Regions from separate parts of the Streptococcus sp. NSSLK0004 genome, predicted to be linked through region 3. Evidence: predicted binding sites of a transcription regulator. Region 3 holds the regulator's gene; each other region holds the start of a gene.

The links. Region 3 encodes NrdR, which represses ribonucleotide reductase genes. Its sites were predicted from a motif close to ACACNATATATNGTGT; they were not measured.
Region 1: a site for NrdR is predicted at 1,959-1,974, ahead of nrdD (anaerobic ribonucleoside-triphosphate reductase). Genes of this name have one in related genera too.
Region 2: a site for NrdR is predicted at 1,622-1,637, ahead of nrdH (glutaredoxin-like protein NrdH). Genes of this name have one in related genera too.

Annotation. Positions count from the first base shown of each region.
Region 1 covers NZ_CM180142.1:72,885-76,207, reverse strand. Annotated here, with positions in the region: gene nrdD (anaerobic ribonucleoside-triphosphate reductase) at 1-1,863, opposite strand, end outside; gene AC4CS8_RS00465 (quinol oxidase) at 2,017-3,323, opposite strand, start outside.
Region 2 covers NZ_CM180142.1:619,655-622,977, reverse strand. Annotated here, with positions in the region: gene acnA (aconitate hydratase AcnA) at 1-1,436, opposite strand, end outside; gene nrdH (glutaredoxin-like protein NrdH) at 1,736-1,954, shown strand; gene nrdE (class 1b ribonucleoside-diphosphate reductase subunit alpha) at 2,283-3,323, shown strand, end outside.
Region 3 covers NZ_CM180142.1:359,062-362,384, forward strand. Annotated here, with positions in the region: gene AC4CS8_RS01965 (transposase) at 89-1,348, shown strand; gene nrdR (transcriptional regulator NrdR) at 1,591-2,058, shown strand; gene AC4CS8_RS01975 (DnaD domain protein) at 2,064-3,230, shown strand; gene dnaI (primosomal protein DnaI) at 3,227-3,323, shown strand, end outside.

The DNA.
Region 1 (3,323 bases), 290 kb from region 3:
ACAGTAATGGATAAATCCGCCACTTGCACCTACAGCAGGATAAATTTTCTCAAAATCCAGTTTTTCAAATAGTGTTGGATTTTTCCGTACATCATAATGGAAAGAGTTGGTGTAGTATTCTTTATCCGTAATATCCTTTACGACGCCGAATTTCTCTGTATCCATACGACAGAAACGGTCTGTCAGGCTTTCAGATGGTGTCGAATAAACTGAGAAATGATAGCCATATTCATCCGACCAATCCTCAACCAAAGTTTTCATTTTCTTGATAATGTTGACCGTAAAATCCTTCGCCTCTGGATTGGTCTCCCATTCGCCACCGTAAAATACTGTTGCGACTTCATACAAACCAATGTAACCCAAAGATACGGTTGCCCGCCGATTTTTAAAGACCTCATCTACTGTATCTGTCTTAGCCAAACGTTTTCCGAAAGCCCCATATTGATAGAGAATAGGAGCATTGGCCGGGGTTGCCTCTTTCACTCGTTCCACACGATAAACCAAGGCATCTTTTGCAATCGCCATACGTTCTGCAAAGATTTCCCAGAACTTATCCATATCTCCTGCTGACTCCATGGCAATCCGTGGTAAATTAACCGTTACGACACCTAGGTTCATACGACCAGATGTCACATCCTGTCCATTTTCATCCTTCCATCCCTGTAAGAAAGAACGACAACCCATTGGCACCTTGAAAGAACCTGTCAACTCAACGATTTTGTCATAGGACAGCATATCTGGATACATACGCTTGGTCGCACATTCAATCGCTAATTGCTTGATGTCATAGTTTGGAGAATCTGGCTCCAAGTTCAATCCACGCTTAACTGTGAAAATCAATTTAGGAAAGATAGCTGTCCGCCCTTCACGGCCAAGACCCTTGATACGAATATTCAAAATTGCCTTTTGAATTTCTCGTTCAAACCAAGAGGTTCCTAGACCAAAACCGAGCGAGGTAAACGGCGTCTGCCCATTGGAAGTAAAGAGGGTATTAATCTCATATTCCAAAGACTGCATAGCATCATAGATGTCTTTTTGCGTTTTAGCTCGTGCATAATCTTTCTGTTTAGCAGGCAAGACCCATTCCTGTGCTTCTTTTAAATGCTTTTGATAATTGAGCTCTGCATAGGGGGCTAAGACCTCATCGATACGGTCGGCTGAACAACCACCATACTGACTAGAAGCCACATTGGCAATAATCTGCGAAATTTGAGCTGTGGCTGTCTGGATAGACTTAGGACTTTCTACGTCTGCATTTCCAATCTTAAAGCCCTGAGCCAACATCCCCTTGAAATCAATCAAACAACAGTTGGTCATTGGTGTGTAAGGGCTATAATCTAAGTCATGGTAATGAATATCCCCTTTTTGGTGAGCATTGGCAACATGGGCAGGCAAGAGTTTGAGACCAATGGACTTGCCTACAATTCCCGCTGTTAGGTCACGCTGGGTATTAAAAACATCCGCATCTTTATTGGCGTTTTCATTAACCACCGTCTGGTCTTTGCTCAACAACTTATGAATTTCAAAATTTATATCAGTCGCTTGATGGCGACGAAAATCGCGCTGAGTCCGGTATTGGATATATCGCTCTGCCACATCATATAAGCGAGCCTTGAGTAGCTCCTGCTCCACAACTGTCTGAATTTCATAAATCTGGATATCTCTCTCAAATCTCCGATCAATCTCAGCCAAACTCGCCTCTAAAACTATTTGTAAAGCAGATTCCGATACAGGATGTACTACCTCTTGGTTAGCCCGCTGAAGAGCAGAAAAAATTTTATCCTGATCAAAGGATACTGTCCGTCCATCACGCTTCAAAACCAATAACTTTATGCCAGGTAAGACATGCTCCTGCACACTCATTTGACTAACCTCCAATATTCTCATTGGATATAGTGTAGCACTTTACAGAACAAAAATCAATATCTTGTGTAAAAAAGAAAAATTATATTTTTTATACACAAGATATGGTGATTTCATAAAAAGAAAAACGACTGCCTATCACAGTCATTTTTATTATTTCTTTTTATAAAGCAGCAGATTCTCTGTATCCAATTCCACTTGAGTATAATTAGCTTCTAAATTTGTTTTGACATCATCAAGCAAGGGAATCGCTTGGTTAACAACTACAAAAGCTGCATTATTTTTATTCAAATCATAGGTGATACTAGATTGATTTGTTTCCGTATTTAAATAAGGTGTCGCAGTAATGATTGTTCCAGCAGCCAAGCGACCACTTTTTAGGTAAATCTGGGCGCTGTCATCCCAAGCATAAATAGTATCTGACGTTTCCGAATTTTCCTGAATGTACTGAGAAATTTGCAAACGCTCCTGATAAATATCTCCCTGATTCCAGTAAATCCAAAGAGACTGCAATGGAATCATAATACAAGCAATAAGTGGTAGATATAAACTTGATTTAAGATAATTCAACTCTCCCACCCTGACTTGATCCGAATCATCAACACTCTCTTGTATAAGAGGGCGCAGATGAAGTACCGCCAATAGGAAACCATAAGGAAAAAGAATGGTTAGTTGACTAATCTCAAAATTTTCATTTCCAATAATGAAAATTAACTGCAATATAAAGGTCAATAAGACCGTCGCTTTAATATAGCCATGTCGTCCATCTGCAAGAGAGATTATTGTTTGTAGGAAATTTTTAAAGAAGCCCGTTACTATCAAGAAGCCAAATACAATCAATATGGTCCATAAGATTCCCGAATAACTAAAATCCAAACTGATGTTATAGAAGAACGTTTGTTGAATCGCCGCACCTAGTATCTGAGCTACAAAAGTATAATATCCCACTGAATAGATTATCAACAGGAAACCAAACAAAATTCCCAAGAACTGATAAAACCCACGCGATAATTGCCGGTTGCGGACATTATAGACCAAAAGAACAAGACTAGAAACGAGCCATAAGATTGCACCCTTTGGATAAATCATAAAGACAATCGCTGCATCTATTCCATAAAGAATAAACGCCTCATCACGCACCGCATTTTCGAAATAACGAATCAAAAACCAAATACTTGTCAAAAGAAAAGGCATTGCAAAGAGACTTGCATAAATTCCACCAAAATCTAAAGCCAAAATAAACAAATAAAACCAAATGAGTAAATTGTCCGCTGTTTTCTGCGAGTGACTGAAGTAAGCGATAATTTTATAAAGGTAAGTCCCAGCTATACTAAGAGCCACCCACTGCAACAAGACCAACCCAATAGTAGTGCCAAAGAAGGATCCCACATAGGTTAACAAATAATAAAGCACACCACTAGTTCCAAAAAATGACTCATACGGATTCTGTCCTGCTTGCA
Region 2 (3,323 bases), 260 kb from region 3:
AAATAGCCTGTTACCACCTTAGATCCCGGTGCCAGGGAGGTTTTAACAGTCTTAGCTACTGTCAAGCCTTTCTCAACTGCATTTTTGGCTAAAAGCCCCGCAGCTAGTAGCACATATGGGTTTGAAGTATTGGTACAAGAGGTAATGGCAGCAATAGCAACGTGCCCTGTCTTTATCTCTTCTTTATCTTCTGAATTAAATACGACTTCTGCCGTCTTATCTAATTCCTCTTCTCCTAAACCAAAGCCTCTCACACCTGCCTCACGAACCAGACTAGCTTGAAATTCTTCCTTAGCATTTGCTAATTCTATCAAATCCTGTGGCCGTTTTGGTCCAGAAATGGAAGGAGTTAAACTAGATAGGTCTAACTCAATAACCTTGGTATAGGTCGGGTACTTTTTCTCATCATAATAAAAATGATTGACCTTTGCGTAGGTTTCTGTCAGTCGAATTTGTTCTTCCGAACGATTGGTTAAACGCATATAGTTAAGAGTTTCTGCATCAATTGGGAAATAACCACAGGTAGCACCATACTCAGGAGCCATATTCGCGACTGTTGCTCGGTCTGCCAAAGTCAAGGAAGCTAGGCCTGGTCCAAAAAACTCCACAAATTTTCCAACTACATTTTCCTGACGCAAAACTTGCGTTACTTTTAAGGCTAAATCTGTAGCAGTTGCTATCTTCGGCATTTCTCCAACCAAACGAACACCAATCACCTCTGGCACAGGGAAATAGGAAGCCTCGCCAAGCATGGCCGCTTCTGCTTCAATTCCTCCCACACCCCAACCAAGCACACCAATTCCGTTGATCATGGTTGTATGGCTATCTGTCCCAAACATAGAATCTGGATAGAGCCAACCATCTTTTTCAATAATGACATCACTCAAAAATTCAATATTAACTTGGTGAATAATACCGGTTGCCGGCGGAACCGCTCGATAATTATCAAACGCTCCTTCTGCCCATTTCAGAAATTGATACCGCTCCTGATTGCGTTCAAATTCCAACTCAATATTTTGCTCTAAAGCTGTATCAGAGCCAAAGAAATCGACCTGCACACTATGATCAATAACCAAATCCACAGGAATTTCTGGATTGATCAAATCAGGATTACCTCCTTGTTTGACGACTGCATCCCGCATGGAAGCTAAGTCAACAACGACTGGTACTCCTGTAAAATCTTGCAAAATAACTCGACTGGGTTTAAAAGGAATTTCTCCCTTTGGAGCATAAGCCTGATAGGCAACAAGATTATCTATGTGATATTTTAGAACATCTACCCCATCTTCTTTTCGAATTAAACTTTCGAGTAAAACACGAATTGTATAAGGAAGTGTATGAATATCCACTCCATTTTCCTGACACAACATTTCTAAATCAAAGTAACAATATGCCTTCTTATCAATATATAATGTATTTGTAAACCTTTTCTCCATTTATGTCACCTCAACTATTTTGTCTTTATATTATACATAATTGTTTTATAAAAAGGCAATTCCTTTCTTACTTTTTCACGTTATATTTTATAACATTTATAGAGAAACGAGAATTTTATACATGACATAACTGATAAAACACTATCTTTCCAATAAACTCCAAAATTTGACTATATTAGGTTTTTACACTATATATAGTACTCTTAGATAAAATATAACACAATATTTAGTTTTTACTTCTTGACTTTCACCACAAAATCTTGTATCCTAGATTGGTGATTAACAAAAAGGAGAGAGTTATGGTAACTGTATACTCAAAACATGATTGTGTCCAATGTAAGATGACCAAGCGTTTCTTGGACCAGCATAATGTTGCTTATCAAGAAATCAATTTGGATGAGCAACCTGAATTTATCGAGCACGTTAAAGGTCTTGGCTTCTCATCTGCTCCTGTAATCGAAACAGAGATAGAAAGTTTCTCAGGTTTCCAACCAAGCAAACTAAAAGCACTTGTTTAACAAGTGCCCTATTGGAGATTGGTAAAAAGTTTAACTCCACTACTCAAAGTTTGAGTCAACATCTCACCACAGTGGTTGATTGGCTTTAACAGTCCGGTGGACTGTTAAAAGTTGGAGATGGGATTTGCAAAACAAATTTCAGAAATTCGTGTACTACACTTCAAATCTAACCTCCAATAAGTCACTACTCTGACTATTGGAGCTATGTGGGAGGGCAAAACGGTCGTTTTAGCTCAAAATGAGGACTTGTTAACGAACCTTTTTTGAGGTTAATCGAGTTCTCTCCCACTCCCATTTTTTCATTTATTTATAGAAAGAGATTACAATCATGAGTTTGAAAGAATTAGGCGATGTGTCCTACTTCCGTTTAAATAACGAAATCAACCGTCCTATAAATGGACAAATTCCACTTCATAAAGATCAAGAAGCTCTCACAGCATTTTTTAATGAAAATGTACTTCCAAATACAAAACAATTTGACTCTATCTTAGAAAAAATTGATTATTTAATAGAAGAAAACTATATCGAAAGTGAATTTTTACAAAACTATAGTCCAGAGTTCCTCATTAAAATCGAACAGTTTTTGAAGGATCAAAACTTCCACTTCAAGTCTTTCATGGCTGCCTACAAATTCTACAATCAGTATGCCCTTAAAACAAACGACGGTGCCTACTATTTGGAGAGCATGGAAGACCGTGTTCTCTTCAACGCCTTGTATTTTGCAGAAGGAAATGAAGAATTGGCACTTAATTTAGCTAATGAAATGATTCATTTGCGTTATCAGCCTGCTACTCCTTCTTTCCTCAACGCTGGTCGCGCACGTCGTGGTGAGTTGGTTTCTTGTTTCTTGATTCAAGTAACAGATGACATGAACTCAATTGGTCGCTCCATCAACTCCGCTCTGCAATTGTCCCGTATCGGTGGTGGTGTCGGAATTTCACTCAGCAACTTGCGTGAGGCAGGGGCACCAATCAAGGGTTACGAAGGAGCTGCCTCTGGGGTCGTTCCCGTTATGAAACTCTTTGAAGATAGCTTCTCTTACTCTAACCAACTTGGTCAACGCCAAGGTGCTGGGGTTGTTTACCTTGATGTCTTCCACCCGGATATTATCGCCTTCCTTTCTACTAAGAAGGAAAATGCCGATGAGAAAGTACGCGTCAAAACCCTATCGCTTGGTATTACCATTCCAGATAAGTTCTATGAATTAGCACGTAAGAATGAAGATATGTACCTCTTCAGCCCTTACTCTATCGAATTGGAATACGGTGTGCCTTATAGCTATCTGGATATTACAGAAAAATATGATGAGTTGGTGGCAAACCCACGCATTCGCAAGACCAAAATCAAGGCTCGTGATCTAGAGACAGAA
Region 3 (3,323 bases):
AGCGATTTTTCCCTTTTGTGAGCCTCAATGCAACGTCAAAGCGTTATAATAGTTTTAAGTCAAAAATCTCTATTAGCGAGGTCTCACTATGAAAATTATAACACAGCTTAACCTTTTTGAGGATCAGGAACTAGGTGATTTAGAAAAAATTTTGATGGTATTAGATGGTCTTCCAGAAACGGGTCTATTTGATGAGTTAGAAGCCAAACGCAAACACGGGCGTAAGGATTATTCTGTTCAATCTTACTTCATTGCCTATATTGCTAAAATAGTTCTTCAATTGGAAACCGATCAACAGTTGATTCGTCAGCTTAATATGAATAGCCAGCTCCGTCAAATCTGTGGCTTTGAAACTCACGGTGTTAAGCTCAAAAATGGTACTATTAAACTTGTTCATGCTCCCTCTAAGTCTGCTTATTCTCGTTTTATTCAGGATTTGGAAGAGGTCTGTCCAGACATTGACGAGTGGGTTTTATCTGGCATATCTGAACTATACAACCTTCTTCCGGAATTTGGTGTTGACTTAGCCCTAGATGGCAAGTTCATTGATAGTTATGCAACACCATATGGTAAGAAACAAAGAAAGGATAGACGCTCTGACTGTGATGCCGATATGGCTATAAAAAAACGTCATCATAAAAATGGAACGGTCTCTATGGAGAAACACTATGGCTATCGTTGTCATCTTGTGGTTGATGCGACCTATGAACTGCCTGTTGCTTGGGAAGTGACGACGGCCTCAGAAGGGGAACCTACTGTTGCCAAAAGGCTGATTCGAAACATGCGTCAAACGACCATGCAGAGAGCGGAATATTTGATGGCAGACCGTGGTTATAGTGGAATTCCTCTTCAGAATCTCATAGAAGAAGCCACGATTATTCCTATCATTGATCATCCTCATAAGTGGAAAGAAGATGAAACCAGGCAATACCTTGATACGGATGTGATTTACAATCAATCTGGAGAAGTCTTTTGGGTGGATGACAAGGGCAAAGCGATTCAGCTTATCTATAAGGGGTACGATAAGTCTTGTGACAGTTTGCGGTATGGTTTTCATCCCCGTTATCAGGACAATCGCATCTTCCGTTTAAAACGGTCGGTAGAACCTATTATCTTTAATCAAGTAGCTAGAGATAGTCAGAAGTTTAAACGACTCTACAAGAAGCGGACAGCTGTGGAGAGGGTGAATGGGCGTATAGACCGCGACTTTCGATTCGAGAAGCACACTATCCGAGGGCTTAAGAAGATGAGTCTAGCTATTGCCATGAGTTTTTTAGTGATGGTTGGATTTGCCTTAGCCAAACTCAAACAAGGCCAGAATACTCATTTAGCCAGCTGGGTAGTCTAAAAATAAAAAATAGTTCAAAAACCAAGGGGGTAGTACGCCCTTTTTTTCAGTTTTCGAGCCATCTCAATCCATCAGTGGAGGAAAATTCTTGAGTTTAAGAGAGTTAAACCAAATATTTTTGTCAGAAAAGCGAACGGGTTTTGAAAAATACAACAAAGGGAATGATTCTTCTTTTTTTTGCCTAGTCCTTTTGTTTAAAATATGGTACAATGAAGTGATAATGATAAGTTAGGAGTAAGTGTATGCGTTGTCCGAAATGTACGAGTTTGAAATCTAGTGTTGTAGATAGTCGTCAGGCAGAAGATGGAAATACCATTCGTCGTCGCAGAGAATGTGAACAGTGTGGCAACCGCTTTACAACCTACGAACGAATAGAAGAAAAAACCTTGGTCGTAGTCAAGAAAGATGGTACGAGAGAGCAATTTTCTCGGGAAAAAATCTTTAATGGAATCATTCGTTCTGCACAGAAACGTCCGGTGTCTAGTAGCGAAATTGATGAAGTTGTCAATCGGATTGAACAAAAAATTCGATTACAGAGTGAAAGCGAAGTAGAGAGTGATGTTATTGGTAACTTAGTAATGGAAGAACTGATGGAACTGGATGAAATTACCTATGTTCGTTTTGCTTCTGTTTACCGTTCCTTCAAGGATGTTGAGGAGCTAGAAAATCTACTTAAGCAGTTCACAAAGGGGAGTAAGAATCGGAGATAGTGCTTATGAAACCGAATGATACCTATGGGTACGTTGAAAAAAATGCAATTAGTCCAGATTGGATGAGTTTGATAAAATGCTATCAGCCTATTATTACCATGTCAGGATTGGTTTTGTACCAGTATCTTTGGGCTCACTACGATAATGGTTGTGGTAAATATCGCTTTAGCCAAATTTTGAATCAAATCGATCTTGGGCAGCAGGCGACACAGTCTTTAGAACAGGCTTTTGATGTCTTATCAGCAATGGAGTTGCTAGACATCTATCAGGATGAGTCTGGGTACCAATTGCTTTTACGAGAGCCTCTATCCTGCTCTGCTTTTCTCCAAAAAAGCCTCTATCAGAAATTATTGGTTAAGAAAATTGGCGAGGCAAATGTAGAGTTGTTAAAGGGGCAAGTACCTATCAAGACGAAGGTGTCTAAGCAATTTTCGGATGTGTTTGATAGTAAAGGGCAGGCGAATATCGCTCCTAGTGTTAAAGAGGGATTTGATATAGAAGCTTTTCAAACGATGATGACAAGAGATCAGTTGCGTTATCAAAATGAGACGGATGACATTTTGGCGTTACATCATTTGGCTGAAAAGTCAGGTCTACCTTGGTTAGAATTGTATCGGATAGCTAAGAAAACGGCCCATGAGAAGGTAATTCAGCCTAAACGAATGCAACAGGAAATCCAAAAAGGGGTGCAGGGGAGCGAGCAGCTGACTAGACAGGAACAGGCGATTGTTCAAGAAAGTCGTTCCAAGACAGCGCTGGAGTTTTTGGTCTTTTTGAAGGAAACGCGTAAGGCGACAGTGACTAGCTCAGAACGTACCTTTATTAAGAATCTCGTTGAGCTAGGCTTGTTGGATGAGGTGATTAATGTTTTAGTGCTCTACACCTTTAACAAGGTGGATTCAGCCAACCTCAATGAGAAGTATGCAATCAAGCTGGCCAATGATTTCTCCTATAAGGACATTCATTCAGCAGAGGCAGCCATTCTTTATTTGAGAGACAACCAAGTCGGTAAGAAAACGCAAACCAAGCGGACAGTGGCTACTGTAACCAATAATGTTCCGGATTGGAGCAAGCAAGAAGTTAATACAGAACAAACAGCGGAAGGTCAGGCTCAGTTGGCGGATCTTTATCGCCAGTTTGAAGAAATGGAAAATAAGGGAGGTGGCCTATGAAATCTGTTCAAGATAGACTAGGGAAAGCTAGCAACGTCGGTCGTCAGTCCTATGACCAATTGGTTGCAGAAATCATGCAAGACAAGGAAGTGG